2 regions of the Microbulbifer sp. TB1203 genome follow, and region 1 is predicted to be linked to the other one. Evidence: predicted binding sites of a transcription regulator. Region 1 holds the regulator's gene; the other holds the start of a gene.

The links. The regulator FNR, encoded in region 1, switches genes on or off when oxygen is low (the NO sensors DNR and NnrR bind a similar motif). The targets are predictions, from matches to a motif close to TTGATNNNNATCAA.
Region 2: the regulator FNR is predicted to act here: its motif matches at 5,406-5,419, upstream of PP263_RS16715 (DUF3149 domain-containing protein).

What each region holds. Positions count from the first base shown of each region.
Region 1 is NZ_CP116899.1:1,223,277-1,232,453, forward strand. It holds gene PP263_RS05205 (nitric-oxide reductase large subunit) at 1-267, shown strand, start outside; gene yegQ (tRNA 5-hydroxyuridine modification protein YegQ) at 360-1,685, opposite strand; gene PP263_RS05215 (STAS/SEC14 domain-containing protein) at 1,831-2,226, shown strand; gene fnr (fumarate/nitrate reduction transcriptional regulator Fnr) at 2,248-2,973, opposite strand; gene hemN (oxygen-independent coproporphyrinogen III oxidase) at 3,215-4,564, opposite strand; gene PP263_RS05230 (anaerobic ribonucleoside-triphosphate reductase activating protein) at 4,683-5,420, opposite strand; gene nrdD (anaerobic ribonucleoside-triphosphate reductase) at 5,456-5,626, opposite strand; gene PP263_RS05240 (ribonucleoside triphosphate reductase) at 5,683-7,458, opposite strand; gene glp (gephyrin-like molybdotransferase Glp) at 7,628-8,866, opposite strand; gene narL (two-component system response regulator NarL) at 8,953-9,177, opposite strand, start outside.
Region 2 is NZ_CP116899.1:3,920,487-3,929,663, reverse strand. It holds gene PP263_RS16740 (SDR family oxidoreductase) at 62-1,150, opposite strand; gene PP263_RS16735 (prolyl oligopeptidase family serine peptidase) at 1,239-3,344, opposite strand; gene dtd (D-aminoacyl-tRNA deacylase) at 3,432-3,869, shown strand; gene PP263_RS16725 (aminopeptidase) at 3,776-4,942, opposite strand; gene PP263_RS16720 (hypothetical protein) at 4,983-5,213, shown strand; gene PP263_RS16715 (DUF3149 domain-containing protein) at 5,483-5,740, shown strand; gene PP263_RS16710 (tetratricopeptide repeat protein) at 5,659-6,597, opposite strand; gene PP263_RS16705 (hypothetical protein) at 6,585-7,055, opposite strand; gene PP263_RS16700 (AAA family ATPase) at 7,058-8,389, opposite strand; gene tatC (twin-arginine translocase subunit TatC) at 8,552-9,177, opposite strand, start outside.

The sequences.
Region 1 (9,177 bases):
CGCAGCGAAGCCTTCCTGCAAAGCGACCTGCTGCACACCCTGCGCTGGGGGCGCACCATTGGCGACGTGGTGTTTATCGTCGGCGCCCTGGCGGTGTGCTGGCAGGTGGTTAAAGGGCTCGTCTTCCCGGATGCGTCCGAAGCGGCCAGACTGGAATCCGGCGCCCGGACTTACGCACCGGCTTATGCAGAGTCTGATCAGGCTACCAAAGCCCAGAGCGTGGACAGCGCCTGCTGCGGGAACTGTGGGGGCAGCCACCCCGTATAAACCCTGCGTAACGTCTGGACTTTAAGAACAGGCAGGTGCTTAACGGCACCTGCCTTTTTTATGATGCGCCGGGCATGGTATGTAGCGCCGTTTCAGTGTTGCAAACAGCGCATCAACATCGCGAAACCGCCGTCCGCGGTCAGCTCCAGATCACCGGGCGTGGGTATCCGCACCACGTGGCCGGAACCGGGCGCCGCGTCGATTGCGCGGCCCTCGCGATTTTCCAGCACTTCCAGCCTGAAACGACGGTTGCCCTGCGGCGTAATCAGCTCCAGTTCGTCGCCCACCTGGAAACGGTTTTTCACCTCCAGCGTGAGCCAGCCGTTGTTACAGGCGCTGGCCTCAGCCGCAAATTGCTGGTTCGCGTTGCCGGAACTGCCCTGTTCGTAGTTCTGGTATTCGCTGGGGACGTGGCGGCGGTAGAAGCCCTCGGTATAGCCTCGGTTGGCCAGGTGCTCCAACTCACGCATCAAGTGCATGTCGAAGCCGCGGCCGGCCAGGGCGTCGTCGATCGCCCGGCGGTAGACCTGTGCGGTGCGCGCAACATAGTAGTGGCTCTTGGTGCGGCCCTCGATCTTGAGGGAGTGAATGCCCATCTTTACCAGCCGCTCCACGTGCTGCACCGCGCGCAGATCCCTGGAGTTCATGACGTAGGTGCCGTGCTCGTCCTCGTAGGCGGGCAGGTATTCTCCCGGCCGGCCGCGCTCCTGCAGTAGTAGCGGCGGCACTTCGTTCCCAACCGGGTCGAAGACCTGCACCTGTGGTTCTACCGCAATCAGGTCGCCAAGTTCGTTTTCGCGCGCGGTGTGGGCGTTGTACTGCCAGCGACAGGAATTGGTGCAGGCACCCTGGTTGGCGTCGCGGCGGGTCATGTAACCGGACAGCAGGCAGCGCCCGGAGTAGGCAATGCACAGGGCGCCATGCACGAACACTTCCAGTTCCACCTCCGGGCACTGCTGGCGTATCTCTTCGATCTCGTCCAGGGAGAGCTCGCGGGAAAGGATCACCCGGCGAATGCCCTCGCGGGCCCAGAAACGCACGCTGGCCCAGTTGACCGCGTTTGCCTGCACCGAGAGGTGTATTTCCTGTTCCGGCCAGCGCTCGCGCACCAGCATGATCAGGCCAGGGTCGGACATGATGAGCGCGTCCGGAGCCATGTCGATTACCGGTTCCAGGTCGCGCAGGTAGGAGCGAACTTTGTCGTTGTGCGGGGCAATATTGCTGGCCAGGTAGAATCTTTTGCCCAGGCCGTGAGCTTCGTTTATGGCCGCGGCGAGGTTCTCCAGGCGGTTAAATTCGTTATTGCGCACCCGAAGGCTGTAGCGGGGCTGGCCGGCGTAGACGGCGTCGGCGCCATAGGCGAAGGCGTAGCGCATGCTTTTCAGGGTGCCGGCGGGGGAGAGGAGTTCGGTACTCATAGGTGGCTACTGCGAATTGAAAGATTCAGGCGGGCGGATGATCCCGTGCCCGGCGGCCACGCAACTTGATTCAGGTCAAGGGCCGGGCCACTTCCCGTTGAAATAATTGCGCCATCGGCAATCAGAGTGACCAAGGAAATCGAAAATGAAGGTAAGCGTGGAATCCATTGTCAGCCACGGCATCTGCGTGGGTATCGGGAGGGTCGTCGGGTCAGATTTTTTTCTTTACCTGAAGGCGGCGGGGCGGCTCGACCATGTGGACTATGAAATGGCCGCGCCCCTGATCGATGGGGCCCTGCAGGCTGTGGCACATCCACGAGTGAAGGTTTTGTTCGACGTGACGGATTTCCAGGGCTGGGAACCCTGCTTCGCCTGGGACGATTTCACCCTGGTTCTCAGGCATCACAATAAATTTTCGAGGATCGCAATTCTCGGCCGCTCGAACTGGCCACAGGTGGCATCCGGTATCGCCGCCTGGTTTATGTCCGGGGAGGCAAATTATTTCGAGGATCGCGAAGCGGCACTGGAGTGGCTGGCCTGATAACCTTCTGTGACCGACTTTTTAGTCGTCGTAACTGCAGTGGGTGCCGGCCAGTTCGCTCAGCCCAATCAAGTCGAGGATTTTCACTTCCCGGCCTTTCACCTCGATCAGCTTCTGTTTCTGGAAACGGGAAAACAGGCGGCTGACGGTTTCCGCGGTGAGTCCCAGGTAGTTGGCGATATCTGTGCGCGGCATGGACAACAGGAAGCGGCTCGAGGAGTAGCCGCGGCGCGCGTAGCGACTGGAAATATTGATCAGCAGCGCCGCGAGCCGGGTTTCCGCGGACCGCTTGCCCAGCAGCATCAGGATTTCGTTTTCGCTGCGCAGCTCTTCGGAAAATATCCCGTAGATATACCGCTGCAGCGTCGGAATATTCTGCGCCAGTGTTTCCAGTTGGGTGAATGGCAGCACGCACACGCAGCTGTCTTCCAGTGCCTCGGCGTAGCTGGGGTGGCTGCGTTTGCTGTAGGCATCCAGCCCGAGCAGTTCTCCGGGCAGCGCGAAATGGGTCACCTGGGTGTCGCCGTCGCTGGCGATCATCGCTGACTTGAAGCTGCCGGAGCGGATGGCGTAGAGGCCGGTGAAGGGGTCCCCCGCCCGGTACACGCAGTCGCCCTCCTTGACGACCTTTTTCATCCGCGTCACCCGCTCCAGCCGGGCGATATCGCTCTCCGGTAGGCCGGCGGGGAGGCAGAGGCTTTTGACTGCGCAGTCGCCGCAGCGAACAGTGATCGGGGAGTCTTTCATCGCTAGTCGTAAACCGGGTTTTGATGTGGCGGTATTGTACATTGTTTAGCCATATATCTACATGAGCGGACAATCATCCCGAACCCCGTAAGGCGGGCCCGGGCGGTCCTGCTGTCGGTGGTCGTTTGCTCAACAGCCTCGTCGGTCTGTTTATCGGCCGCAGACACTTTTCGCAAACGGCCCCCGGCGTCAGGGCCTTTGCATTTGGCTTCGGTATTCTTATCCGAATCCCGATTCCCGGTCACAACACTCGCGAATACTGCGCGCCCTCAGTGCCCCCGTGCAGATAGGCATCGAACGCGGAGGCGGCGTTGCGGGCGAACCAGCGGCCACGGGAGGTGATGCGCAGACAGTGTTCATCCTGCTCCAGTAGCCCGTCGTCGAACATGGGTTGCAGGCGGGCCAGCTCCTCGCGGAAGAGAACATCGAAAGGTGCCCCGGCGCGCCGCGACACTTCTTCCTTTTCCAGCCGCAGGTGGCACATCAGCTCCATCACCAGGTACTGGCGCAAGCGGTCGTCAGCGGAGAGCTGCCAGCCGCGATAGGCGGCAAAGCCCTGCTCGCGAATACTTCCCACATAGTCTTTCAGGCGATGCCGGTTCTGCCAGTAGCCGTCGGCGCTGTAGCTGATTGCGGAGACCCCCAGTCCCACCAGTGCGTCGGCAGGCATCACCGTGTAGCCCTGGAAGTTGCGCTTGAGTTCGCCCGCGCGGGCGGCCCGCGCCAGTTCGTCACCGGGCAGGGCAAAGTGGTCCATGCCGAGGAATTCGTAGCCGGCTTTTTCCAGCGCCGATACCGCCGCAAGCTGCATTGCGATTTTTTCCGCCGGTCTCGGCATGGCGTCCGTGTCGATCAGCCGCTGCGCTTTGAAGCGGTGCGGTAGATGTGCGTAGTGGTAGAGCGCGATGCGGTCCGGTGCCAGTTCCTCGACTTTGTCGATGGTGCTCTGCAGGGTCTCGACGGTCTGCCGCGGCAGGCCGTAAATCAGGTCGTAGGAGATGGAGCGGAAGCCGAGCTCGCGCGCGGCGCGGGTCAGCTGTTCCACCTGCAGTGGGGTGCACAAGCGGTTGATCGCCTGCTGTACCGCGGGGTCGAAATCCTGGATACCCAGGCTCAGACGGTTGAAGCCCAGTTCGCGCAGTGTATCCAGGGTGTTTATTGCCAGGGTGCGCGGGTCGGCCTCGATACCGTATTCGACATCGTCACCGCTGCGGAGGTCGAACACTTCCCGCAGCCCTTCCACCAGGCGCCGCAGGTCGCTGTCATTCAGGAAGGTGGGCGTGCCGCCGCCCAGATGCAGTTGTACCACCGGGGCATCCGCCACCTTGTCGCGATACCCGCGCGCCTCCTCCAGCAGGTGGTCCAGGTAATCCGAAGCCAGCCCATATTGATTGGTGATCACTTTGTTGCAGGCGCAGAAGTAGCACAGGGAATGGCAGAAGGGGATGTGCACATACAGCGACAGGCTGCGGACATTCTTCAGTGCGCGCCAGGGTGCCGCGCCGTCCAGGGGCCCGAAGCGGTCCGCGGTAGGATAGGAGGTGTAGCGCGGGCAGGGGCCGCTGTAGCGGGCCAGCAGCTCCGTCGACAAGTTCCCATCAGTGTGTTTCGACTCAAGTGTCATCTGGTGAAAGCCTTTCAACCTTTTTACCTCAGTTACCCGCAGGTTATCCGGTTGCCGACCGATGACGCTTGATTCAAATCAACTTTTAGTCCCGCAGCGAAAGACTGTCGAAGCGGTGTTCGAGCCGTGCCACCAGCTTTTCCAGCGTACCGGGTGCTGGTGTCTCCATTGCCGGCTGGCAGTAGGCGGAGTCCAGGCACTGTTCACCGCGCGCCGTCTGTATGACGTAGCGGCGCACGCCGCAGTCGGCGAGGGCCAATGCCAGGTGTTCCACGTCGGTGGGGGAGAAGTCCCGCCAGTGCACGGTGGTGCGGCATTCGAAATCGATACCGCTGTCGAGCAGCAGCGCCAGGCTCCGGGCGTGTCGCCGCCAGAGTCCGGGCCGGCCGCAGATACGGTCGTAGTCGGGCCCGTTTCCTTTGACATCCAGCCCCACCCAGTCGAGCAGTGGCAGCAGTTTCGCCATTCTCTCGGGATAGGGGCCGGCGGTGTGCAGGCCCACTTTGAAACCCATGGCTCTGGCCTGTGCTGCCGCCTCGGGCAGGTCGGGGTGCAGGGCCGGCTCGCCACCGCTGAAGACTACGCCTTCCAGCAGACCCTGCCGGCTTTCCAGGAAATTTCGGACTGTCTGCCATTCATGTGCTTCCCCGCGGCGCGAAACAATCATCTGTGGATTGTGGCAGTAGCCGCAACGCAATGGGCATCCCTGGGTGAACACCACACAGGCTAGATGCCCTGGGAAGTCGAGGGTGGTGAGTTGTGTCAGGCCGGCGATCGGCAAGCGGATTTTCGGGTTGGGCATGGTGTCATCGGTATCGCGCACCGGGGAACGGTGGTTCCCCGGCGATTTGTCGCTGGTTAGAGACCGGCGGTTTGCTGGGTGAAGTGGCGGCGTTCGCGGTGTTCGGAGCGCTTGCCGAGGTTGAACTGGCTGACCGGGCGGTGATAGCCCATCACCCGGGTCCAGACTTCGCAGCGCTGGCGCAGTTCGGTGGGCAGGTTTTCGCGTTGGGAGGTTGTTGTGGTCATGTTCGTTGACTCCTTCTGTGGGTTCTGTGGGTGGTAAGTGGTCTGCCGTTCGCCGGTCACACCGGCACTGGCTCTCGGGCGGGAATGTTGTTCAGGTCGGCAGCCCGGGCCTGTTGCTCCAGCAGCGCATCGTCGCATTGCGGGCAGAACTCGTGTTCACCGGCCAGGTAGCCGTGCATCGGACAGATCGAGAAGGTCGGGGTGACGGTCAGGTAGGGCAGCCGGAAGCGCGACAGGGCGGTGCGCACCAGCTTGCGGCAGGTTTCCGCGCTGGAAAGCCGCTCGCGCATGTAAAGGTGAAGTACGGTACCGCCGGTGTAGCGGGTCTGCAGCGGATCCTGGTGCAGCAGCGCCTCGAAGGGGTCGTCGGTATAACCCACGGGCAACTGGCTTGAGTTGGTGTAATAGGGGGCCTCGGGGGTGCCGGCCTGGAGAATGCCGGGAAAGCGGCGGGCATCTTCCTTGGCGAAACGGTAGGTGGTGCCCTCCGCCGGGGTAGCCTCCAGATTGTAGAGGTGTTCGGTCGACTCCTGGAATTCGCGCAGACGCGCGCGCACGTGTTCGAGCAGTTCGAGCGCCATATCCCGGCCCTCCTCGCTGGCGATGTCCAGGCGGTCGCCGGTGAAGTTGCGCACCATCTCGTTGAGGCCGTTGGCGCCCACTGTTGAGAAGTGATTGTGCAGAGTGCCCAGGTAGCGCTTGGTGTAGGGGTAGAGGCCGGCGTCCATCCATTCCTGGATGCGTTCGCGCTTGATCTCCAGACTGTCGCGGCCGAGTTCCAACAGTCGATCCAGCTCGCCGTACAGCCCTGCCTTGTCGCCCTGGAAGCGATGGCCGAGGCGCGCGCAGTTGATCGTCACCACGCCCAGCGAGCCGGTCTGCTCGGCGCTGCCGAAGAGGCCGTTGCCGCGCTTGAGCAACTCGCCGAGGTCGAGTTGAAGCCGGCAGCACATCGAGCGCACCATATGCGGCTGCAGGTCCGAATTGAGGAAATTCTGGAAGTAGGGCAGGCCATACTTGGCGGTCAGCGCGAACAGCCGCTCGGCGTTATCGCTCTGCCAATCGAAGTCGGCGGTGATGTTGTAGGTGGGAATCGGGAAGGTGAAAACCCGGCCCTGGCGGTCGCCGGCTTCCATGACCTCGAGGTAGGCCCGATTGAGCAGGTCCATCTCGTGCTGCAACTCGCCGTAGGTGAAGGGCTGCTCCTCGCCGCCGATCACCGGCACCTGGTCGCGGAGGTCCTCCGGGCACACCCAGTCAAAGGTCAGGTTGGTGAAGGGGGTCTGGCTGCCCCAGCGCGAGGGTACGTTGAGGTTGTAGATGAACTCCTGGATGGCTTGCCTCACCTCGGTATATTGCAAGCTGTCGCGGCGTACATAGGGTGCCAGATAGGTATCGAAGGAGCTGAAAGCCTGGGCGCCGGCCCATTCGTTCTGCAGGGTGCCGAGGAAGTTGACCATCTGCCCCAGGGCGCTGGAGAGGTGTCGCGGCGGATTGCTCTCGGCGCGGTCGGGCACGCCGTTGAAGCCTTCGTGGAGCAGACTGCGCAGCGACCAGCCGGCGCAGTAACCGCCCAGCATGTCCAGGTCGTGCAGGTGCAGGTCCCCTTCCCGGTGTGCCGCACCGATCTCGGCCGGGTAGACCTCGTCCAGCCAGTAGTTTGCGATCAGCTTGCCGGAGATATTGAGGATCAGCCCGCCCAGCGAATAGCCCTGGTTGGCGTTGGCATGCACGCGCCAGTCGGCACGCTTCAGGTATTCGTCGACGGTGGAAGCCACTGCGATATGGCGGGGCTGTGTGGCGTGGAGGGTAATGGAATTATTCCTTGGCATCACTATATATACCGATTTTTTTTGACTTTAACACCATATGTAGTGGTTCAGGTTAGGGGAGCTTGCAAGTGACCGCCTTGATTTGTGTCAAGGCGGCGGCAGGTAGACGGGAGAATGTAGGGGAGAACAGAAAAAGAGGTGCCAAGACACGAGGGCGAAAACCCTCGAATCAGGCAAAGGGTGATTCAAGCGGAGTGAGTTCCACCAGGGTACCCGCCGGCAGGTCACCACTGCTGTGCGGCAAGACGATAAAACAGTTGGCATTCGCCAGTCCGGATAATATATGGCTTCCCTGATGTCCCACTGCGGCCACCTCCAGCTCGCCTCGCCGGTTCCGGGAATAGAACCCGCGTTGAAAGTCCACTCGCCCGGGCTTTTTCTTCAGTGGGGATACCAATCGGGCACACAGGCTTGTCCGGGGCTTCGGGGTTGAACCCCGCAGCTGGGCCAATGCCGGAATCACTAATTGCTGGAAGGTAACCAGGGCTGAAACACGATTGCCCGGCAGGCCAAACAAGGGGGTGTCTCCGACACGTCCAAATGCAAATGGCTTTCCCGGTTTCATCGCAATCTTCCACAGGTAGATTTCACCGAGTGACTCGATGACTTCCCGCGTGTAATCCGCCTCGCCCACCGAAACCCCACCGGAAGTGATGATGGCATCGGCTCTGGCGGCAACATTTTCCAGTGCATCGGAAATCTGTTGGCGATCGTCCGGCAGTATGCCGAGATCGAGAACTTCGACGTGCATTTGCTGCAGGGCGGATTGCAGGGCAATCCGGTTGCTGTCGTAAATGCCACCCGCGGTCAGTGGGGTTCCCGGCTGCTGCAGCTCATCGCCAGTGGAGAATAGCGCGACAACCGGCTTGCGCACTGCGACTATCGAGCCTGTGCCGGCGGCGGCCGCAAGAGCGATATGGGCAGTGGTAATCTGTTGTCCTGGAATCAGGAGTTCCGTTCCGGTCACTACGTCTTCGCCGCGACGCCGGATATGCTCCCCCTCAGCTACAGTTTTGCGAATGAATATCCGGTCGCCCTGCACCTCGACATTTTCCTGCATTACCACCGTATCCGCCCCCTCCGGAATGACCGCACCGGTCATGATGCGCACAGCGCAGCCGGAGGGAAGGGGATTTTCAAAAGGGGCGCCCGCGAAGGATTTTCCGACCAGTTTCAACGGCTCGCTGTCGGTCAGATCCCTGTGCCGTATCGCGTAACCATCCATTGCGGAATTGTCGAAAGAGGGGAGGTCGATCTGCGCAAACACTGGTTCGGCAAGTGTCCGGCCGGCGGCGTTCGCCAGTGGTACGCGCTCCACTCCGCTGACTGGAGTTATGGATTCGACCAGCTGGCGGCGGGCCTCCTCTATCGGCATCAGGCCGGGTTGGCTGCAGCAGTCTTTTGACATAAAGCTAATTCGCTCAAATGGGATTGAGCGAAAAGGCTAACAAGCGGCTACAGGTCGGACTATCACCCATAAGGGGTAAACGCCGACTAGCGTTCGGAAGATCGGCTGCTGGAGGCGGGTTCGCTGCGCTTCTGGTTAACCATCCACACCGCCGCCTCTATGCGGGAGCGCATGTTGAGTTTTTTCAGTAGATGTTTGACATGTACCTTGACGGTGGCGTCGGAGATGTCGAGTTCACGGGCGATCAGCTTGTTACTGAGTCCCATCGCGATCTGCTGCAGTATCTGGTATTCGCGGCTGGTCAGGGTGGA
Region 2 (9,177 bases), 2.7 Mb from region 1:
TGCTGGATCAATTGCAGTACCAGCAGCACCGTCACCAGGATAAAAACGATATTTCCGCGATTCATGCCGACGCCTTCAACAGTTTTTGTTCCACCAGCCAGTCGTAACACTCCCGCAGCATGGTATCCAGGTCGGTGTCGCTTTGGTAGCCCAGTTCGCGTACCGCCTTATCACTGCTGGCTACAACGCGTTTGGTTACCATCGCGGCCTTTTCCGGGGTGATCAGCGGTTCGCGCCCGCTGGCGATCGACCAGAGGTCGGAGAGCCACCCCAGGGTATGAATTACGAACGCCGGCATGGCCCGCTTCGGTGCCGGCTTGCCCAGCAGCGCGGCGATCCTGCCGAAGAATTCCAGAAAGCTGGCGTCCCGGCCGGCGAGGATATAGTTTTCCCCGCAGCGGCCCTTGCGGAAGGCGTCGATATGCGCCCGTGCGACCGAGCCCGCATAACAGAAAGAGCCCTTACCCGGGGGCACGCCGGGCAGCTGGTCTTTTTCCATCAGGAAAAAGGTCTGCGCCCAACTGGTGGTGTCGTACTTGCCGACGATGGCGCAGGGGTTCAGGAATACCGCGTCCAGCCCCCGTTCGATTTCCGCGCGCACCGCTTCTTCGGCGCGTTTCTTGGTGTACAGGTAACCGTGGCGCGGATCGTCCGCCAACTTGGGGCTCCGCTCGTCGATGCGCCCGCTCTGGTAGCCGTAGACGGCGATGGAGCTGGTGGCGATCAGCCGGCCGGCATTTTTCTCCCGCGCCACGCGGGCGATATTGGCCGAGCCCTCCACGTTGTCCCGCCACTGCTGCACATTGCCGCCGCGCCATAAATTGGTGTTGGCGGCCAGGTGGAATACCGCATCGAGGTTTTCCGGCATCGCGTTGCGCAGGGAGTCGATATCCGCGAACGAGGCCTCCGCCAGTTCCACACCCTGTTGTTGCAGCCGCTTCGTGTCGGAACCGTGGCGGTGCATGGCAATTACCTGCCAGCCGTCGGCGAGCAGCTGTTCGATCAGGTTGGCACCGAGGAAGCCGGTACCGCCGGTGACGAATGCGCGCATGGTTCTTTCCCAATTATTGTTATTGAAATCGGAGTTTTTGTAGGAGCGGCCCATGGCCGCGATCGGTGGTGGGTATTTTCCAAACCCGATCGCGGCCATGGGCCGCTCCTACAAGGAGGCGGGCCTGCGGCCCGCTTGCGGAGCTGGAGCCTTCAGCGCTCAATAGACAACTCCGCGGTCCCGGGGGTTACTCCAGCTTCATGCCCAGGTGGTAGGCCAGGAAGCTCCACTGGTTGGTGATGTCTTCCACCTGCATCCATACCGGCTTGCCGGCGCCGTGGCCCGCGCGGGTTTCGACTGCGAGCCAGATGGGGTTGTCGCAGCCCTGGTCGCGCTGCAGCACGGCGGCGAATTTGTAGCTGTGCCAGGGGACCACGCGGTCGTCCCGGTCCGCGGTGGTGATCAGGGTGGGCGGGTAGCACTTGCCCTTTTCCGTGTTGTGCACCGGCGAGTAGGCGTAGAGAGCCTCGAACTCCTCCTTGTTTTCACTCAGGCCGTAATCGCTGGACCACTGGCGCGCGTTGGCGGAGGCGGTGTGGTAGCGCAGCATATCCAGTACGCCTACCGCGGGCAGTGCGGCGGCGAAGAGGTCCGATCGCTGGGTAATGGTGGCGCCCACCAGCAGGCCGCCGTTGGAACGGCCGCTGATCGCGAGTTTTTCCGACGAGGTGATTTTCTCCGCGATCAGCCACTCGGCGGCACTGATGAAATCGTCGAACACATTCTGCTTTTGGCCCTTGGTGCCCGCCTGGTGCCAGGCCTCACCGTACTCGCTGCCGCCGCGCAGGTTGGCCACCGCCAGGGTGCCGCCCATATCCAGCCAGCCGGCAAAGCGGGTGTAGAAGGCGGGCACTATGGCCGCGTTGAAGCCGCCGTAGCCGTACAGCAGGGTGGGATTTTTGCCGTCTTTTTTCAGGCCTTTTTTGTGCACCAGGAACAGCGGAATCCTGGTGCCGTCTTTGCTTTTGTAAAAGTGCTGGCTGACGGTGAGGTCGGCAAAATCCGCCGGGTATTCCGGGGCCTTGAACAGCTCGCTCTTCCCGGTCTGCACATTCAACCGGTAGATGCTCGGCGGGGTGATAAAGCTGCTGAAAGAGTAGAAGGTCTCCGCCTCGTCCGGCTCGCCGTAGAAGCCGGATACCGAACCCATACCCGGCAATTTCAGTTCGTACTGCTGTTTGCCGTCGGTATCGGTGACCACCACTTTCGACTTGGCGTCCTGCAGGTAGTGCAGCACAAAGCGTCCGCCGATCAACGATGCCTCCTGCAGGGCATTTTCCCGCTCCGGCACCAGGTCGCGCCAGTGTTTGCGCTGGGGCTTGCCCAGGTCGATAGCGATCACCCGGCCCAGGGGCGCGCCGGCGGTGGTCTGGAAATAGAAAGTCTCGCCGCTGTTGCCGAGATAGGTGTAGAGGCCGTCCCAGTCGTCCAGCAGCCTGACCACCTCGCCGCCTTTCTTGCGCAGATCTTTGTAGTAGATGCCGTTGGAGTCATAGCCGTCGAAGATGCTGAACACCAGGTAGTTGCCGTCGTGGCTCAGCTCCGCTTCCGGGTTACGGGTGGGGTGGTCGGTGATTTTATAGATCAGCCGGTCGCGGCTCTGGGGCTGGCCCAGTTTATGAAAATAGACCGAGACCTGCTTGCTGTCGTCGGCGCTGCCGTCTTCGTTGAACGGATAGCGGCTGTAGTAGAAGCCGGACTCGTCCTCGGCCCAACTGATGCCGCTGAACTTGATGCCGGTGAGGGTGTCTTTCAGATCCCGGCCGGTCTTCAGGTCGCGCACCTGGTAGTCGGTCCAGTCGGTGCCGCCGTCGGAGGTGCCGTAGGCCAGGTAGCGGCCCTTGGGGCTGACCCGGTAGCGCTTGGCGGCGACGGTGCCGTCCTCGCTCAGCTTGCGCGGGTCCAGCATTACCGTGCCGTCTTTTTTCAGGCTGTCGGTGCGGTAGAAGACGTTTTGATCCCAGCTGCCGTCGTTGTACTCGTAGTAGTATTTGCCGGCCTTTTTGAACGGTACTTTGTAGCGCTCGTACTGCCAGAGTTCCCCCAGGCGCTCGTTCAGCTTGTTCCAGCCGGGAAGTTTCTTCAGCCGCGGCAGCGAAATATCATTCTGCGCGGCCACCCACGCTTTCACTGCACTGGAGGTCCCCTCCTCCAGCCAGCGATAGGGATCCTCCACCTGGGTACCGAAGTAGTTGTCCCGCATTTCCAACTTGGGGGTAGCGGGATAGTCCGCGGCCAGGGTTGCGGCGGTGGCCAGTGCGCTGGCGGCCAGGATCAGAAGCTGTTTCTTCATAGTGTGTTTCGAGTTTCTCGTCATCGAACAGTCCGCTAATCTAGGCGATTTCCCAATCGGGTTCCAGAAACAGGAGGGACGTTTGCGGTGAGGGGATTGATTCAGCGCGTGAGCCACGCGCGGGTGGACGTGAACGGCGAGTCGGTCGGCTCCATCGACCGCGGCCTGTTATTGCTGCTGGGCGTGGAGGCGCGGGACGACCGCGAGAGCGCGGACAAGCTGCTGCACAAGGTGCTTCACTACCGGGTGTTCGGCGACGAGCAGGGGCGCATGAACCTGAATGTGCAGCAGGCCGGCGGCGGCCTGCTGATCGTCAGCCAGTTCACCCTGGTGGCCGACACCGCCCGGGGCCTGCGCCCCAGCTTCAGCCGCGGCGCCTCGCCGGCGCAGGCGGAGGAACTGTACGATTACTTCGTCGGGCGCGCCCGCGCTCAGTTCTCGCCGGTGGAGACCGGGATATTCGCCGCGGACATGCAGGTCTCGCTGTCGAATGACGGGCCGGTTACCTTTTTACTTGAGACGTGATCGCTGGATTCCTGATGGCGCGCCGCCAGCGCTTTCAGGCGCCGGTCGCGGGTTTTCTTGTCCTCTTTCCCTAAGCGTTCCACCGCCTGGTAGAACGCCGGCCAGGTCTCCCCGGACTCCCGGTACAGTTGCGCGAACGCCGGCACCAGGGACTGGTACTCGGACGCCAGCGCCAGGGTCGCGTTGTTGGTTTTCTCGATATAGGCGCGGTAGCGCTCGGCATTGGGCCAGTCCGCCGACATCCGGTCATAGCAGTAACGCAGCCGCTCCAGTACTTCCGCCTTGCGGGCACGCTTTTCCTCGTCGGCAAGGGGGGATTTGTAGATCGGCTCCAGCTGCTTGCGCGCGGCCATCATCAGTCGCCGGATCGCCATCGACTGGGCGCGGCGGTCCGCCGTCCTGCCGTTCAACCCCTGGCGGCGGCGCCAGTCCGGCAGGGCCAGTTCCGACACGGCGGTGGCGAAGCTCTCGTTGAAAGTGGTGTCGCCGGAGATATACACCCGGCGGTGCGCCAGCTCGTGGAACAGCAGCCCGGCGAGCCGGTCCGGCGGCCAGTTGACGAAACTGGAGAGCACCGGATCGTCGAACCAGCCCAGGGTGCTGTAGGCGGGCACCGGGCCCAGATAGATGTCATAACCCTCCGCCAACAGTGCCTTCGCCTTGGCCTCGGCATCGGCCTTGCGGAAATAGCCGCGGTAACTGGCGCAACCGATAAAGGGATAGCACCAGCGCTTGGGGGAGAGGGAAAACTCCGGCGCCGCCAGCACATTCCACACCGGGAAGTCCTCCGCCAGCTTCACATAGGAGCCGTAGGCCTTTCCCACCGGCAGTTGCAGCTCGGCGCCGGCATAGGCGCGAATATCCTGCACCAGGCGCAGCCGCTCCCGCAGTTCTTCGCCGGTGCCGGGCGCAGCGGCCACCGTCTCGATCGGTTTGCGCGCGGCCAGGAGGCGCCACTGCCCGGTCACCGCCTGGGTGTAATATCCCGCCGTTTCACAGCCGCTTAACAGAACGGCTATCAGGAGTAAGCAAATGGTTCGTCCCCGGGGCAGTCTCCGATAGCTGCTATACACTCTATTACCTGTTCCATCGATTATTGTTGAGGGTTCCGGCATGGCGCCCATGGCCGCCATACTCACCATGTTTGCGCTGACTTTCGCCGCAATCAGCTGGCTGAGCCTGCTGCACGCCTGCTTCCGCCAGGGAACGGTTACCGGTCTGCTGGCATTTTTCCTGCCGCCACTGGGGCTGCTGGTCCTGCTGCCTCGCTGGCAGGAGGAAGCCGAACCTTTTGCGACCGCTGCCGCGGCTCTGGTTTTTATCAGCATAGCCGGAATTTTTTGAGATTCCCCCTTCGTCACCTTGTGTCGTTCCCGAGGGAAATAGTACAGAGGAGGTAACTGCTCAGCCTTGTAGGAGCGGCGGGGCGGCCATCCGCCATGCCCGCGAACAGAGCCCGATCGCGGGCATGGCGGATGGCCGCCCCGCCGCTCCTACAGGGATGAGCAGTTACCAGAGGAGAAATAAGAGCCGGACTTGATTCAGATCAAAGCTCCGGCCGGGCGGGCTCCTACACTATTTGTACATAATCGGCGACAAAAAGGGAGCCAGAAATGGACGCGTTGATCGATCTGTTTACCAGTTTTTCCGGCCTGCTCAGCCTTGCGGTTATCGCTTTCGTATGCCTGATGGCGGGCTTTTTTATCCGCCTGACGCTGCGCAAGATGGAGGAAGAACGGCTGTCCGCGTGCCTGGTGGAATGCCGGGAGCAAACCCCCCGGCGGCGGAATCAGAAGCCCGGTTTCAAACGCACCGACTTCAATTCCTCCTCCAGCTTCGAGCGAAACCAGGCCGGGCCCACCCAAGAGTAGATCACCACCCCCAGCCAGGTGTAGCGCAGCAGGGTCGCCGCTTCAGAAAGGCCGCGGTCCTGCAGCAATTGGGAAGCCAGCTGAAACAGCACGTAGGCGCCGATCAGCAACAGAATGGTGCGCATGTTGCCGCCGGCAGTGAGCCAGGCGTTCATGCGGAACCACAGGCCGAAAACCGGGTTCCTGCGGATTTTGATCGAGGCGAGCAACTGGAGGGCGCCGTAGTTGTCGGCGTCCTGTTGCAATACCCAGATGGCGTGGTCGTAGGCCTCGTCGGTTTTACCGCGATACAGCAGCAGCCTGCCCTTACCGGTCAGCGCCGCCCGGTGTTGGGGTTCCAGGTTCAGGGCCTCGTCAAAAAATCGCGCAGCTTCCTCTTTTTCATTCCTGCCCAGGTGCCACTCGCCCAATTGGGCCAGGGTATCGGCACTCTCCGGGTCCAGTTGCAGGGCCTTGTCCAGATAGGCTTTCGCGGCCTTGTCACGGCCCATCAGCGCGAGGGTTTCGGCGACCGCGCGGTGATAGTCCGCGTCGGTGGGGGAGAGGGCCAGGGCCTGCTCCTGGTGTTTCAACGCCTGCTTGAACTTCAACTGCGCCTGCAGCACTTCGCCCAGGGCGAAGTGGGCAAAATGTGCCTCCGGCTCCAGTTGCACACCGATGCGCGCTTCGTGTTCCGCCGCGACCAGTCTTTTCATGTTGAGCAGGCCGACGGCGAGAAAGCTGTGCGGAAAATACTGCTGCGGATCTATGCTCAGGGCTTCGCGCAGGGATTCCATACCACCGCGAAAATCCCCGTAGCGGTACTGCTGGCCGGCGCGCTCGATCAGCCGCTGTATCTGCCCATCTAGGATATCCATTGCTGCAGCCCCGTCAGAACCTGTGTCATTACCATCTGCTCGAGTTTCGAGCCGACAAAATAGGCGAGTATCACTCCCGGAATACCGTTCATCAGCACACCGTCAAAGTACTGATAGATCTCGCAGGCCGCACTCTGCTTCAGGTAAATGTAGTAACAGGCAAACAGGCTTACCACCACCAGCGCCAGGCGAATATAAACCGGCCCCAGCTCCCGCAGCGTTTCGCTGGTCATCATTGCCGTCAGCACGGCGAAATAGCCGAGCAGGCCCAGGGAGACAGCGATGATTTCCCGGTTCCGGCTGGGGCTGCCCAGTGCAAAACTGTTGAACAGCGACCAGGCCCAGCTGATAAAGGGCCCGCCGAACATAAACGCGAACAGCGGCCACATGGGATCGACAGTAAAGCGGGACAGGCGGCCGGGCTTCGGTTCGTCGATAATCTGGTAAGCGGATGCCATGGTTATTTTCCGTGTTTTTTCAGGAAATCCAGCACCTCGGTGTACTGGCCGGAATCGTTGGCGTACTTGGCATAATTCCGTGCGGTGGACAGCCACTCCAGGGTGGTGGGGCGGACCGTTTTCACCGATTCGAACAGGTGCTCGCTGCGAATGGGCATCTCCTTCCCGGATTCGATGGATTCATCGATCGCCTCGTCCACCGCGGTCTCGACCAGGTTCACCAGGTCGGCACCGGAGTATCCGCTGGTTATTTTCGCCAGGCCGGCCACGTCCACGGATTCACCGCCGGGGCGCTCGCTGACCAGTCCGGTGAGGATATCCTGCCGCGCCTCGCGGTCCGGCGGGGGAACGAAAATGATGCGATCGAAACGCCCCGGGCGGCGGAAGGCCGGGTCCAGCGCCCAGGGCACATTGGTGGCCGCCAGCACCAGCACGCCGCCGTTGTTCTGGGAGAAGCCGTCCAGTTCGGCGAGAAACTGGCTGACCAGCTTCGATGAAGTGGCCTCGCGAGTGTGCTGCCGTTTCGCCGCCAGTGCTTCCACCTCGTCGAAGAAAATCACCGCGGGGCTCTGCGCCCGCGCCTGTTCGAAAACCGCGTGCAGCTTGCTCTCGGATTCGCCGATATACATATCGAGGATGTCCGAGATGGCCACATTGAAGAACTGGGCGTTGCACTCGCCGGCGGTGGCCCTGGCCAACAGGGTCTTGCCGCAGCCGGGCGGGCCGTACAGCAGGATGCCGCCGCCGACTTTTTTCTTGAAGCGGCTGAACAGGGACGGTTTCTGGTAGGGGAGAATGATTTTCTTGTGGATCTGCTTTTTGACGTAGGCGAGGCCGCCGACGTCCTTGAACTTCACCACTTCACTTTCCGGGTGCAGGATGCGTGTGACCTCCTCCCTGTCGGTGTTGTCGTTGGCGATCACTCGGAGTTTCGGTTTGCCTTCCTGCCCGACGGTCCTTGCCGCCAGCCGGGCCTTTAGCGCCTGGTCCTCCAGCGCCGGATTTTCCTCCACGGCGGATTCGTACAGGCGAATTGCCTCGTCGCTCTCCCCCTGATCCGCGAGGATTTTCGCCTTCAACAGACGGGCCCGGGGGTTGTCCATATCCAGGAAGGAGATACCCCGCTCGTGCCGTTCGCTTTTGTAGCAGATATCGGCAAGCAGCATCCTGTCCTCATCCTCGATATCGCCGGGCGCCAGTCCGTCGATAAACTGTTCCGCTTCCCGGTAGTCCTGCGCATTGGCGAGGGCCTTGATCAGCGCCAAGCGCAATGCGGTGTTTTCCGGGGAGGCGTCGAGCGCCGCTTTGAGGGATTGGATAATTCCGTTGTCCATTGGGCGTCGACCCTGTTTATTTTTAGAAATTAGCTGTAAGCCGAATGACACTAAGTTAAGCGGCCCCCCTGGTAGGAGCGGGCCATGCCCGCGATCGGTTTCCACTACGTAGCTGATAACGATCGCGGGCATGGCCCGCTCCTACAGTCAGCGCTATTTTTGTCAGGTGCTTTCTTTTTTGCTGTCCGATGTTATCCAGCGCCCGAAGAGGATGCCCACCTCGAACAGCAGCCACATGGGCACTGCCAGCAGGGATTGGGAGATCACATCCGGGGGAGTGAGCAGCATGCCGAACACGAAACAACCCACGATCACATAGGGGCGCTTGCTGGCCAGGACCCGGGCATCCACGGCGCCGCTCCAGATCAGCAGCACGGTGGCGATGGGGATTTCGAAGGCGAATCCGAAGGCGAAGAAAAGCTTCAGCACCAGGTCCAGGTAGCTGCGGATATCGGGCATCACCGTGATATCGGAGTGCGCCGAACCGACAAAAAAGTCGAAGATGATCGGGAAGACCACGTAGTAGGCGAACGCCATCCCCGCGTAGAAGAGCACGATGCTGCTCACCAGGATAGGGACGGCCACGCGCTTTTCGCTTTTGTACAGGCCCGGGGCGATAAAGGCCCAGGCCTGGTAGAGCACGTAGGGAACGGCGATGAAAAAAGCCAGTACGAAGGAAGTCTTGAATGGGGTCAGGAAGGGAGAGGTGACCTCGGTGGCGATCATGCCGGTGCCATCGGCGAGGCGGGCCTGCAGCGGCTCGGCAACGAAATCGTAAATTTCCGCAG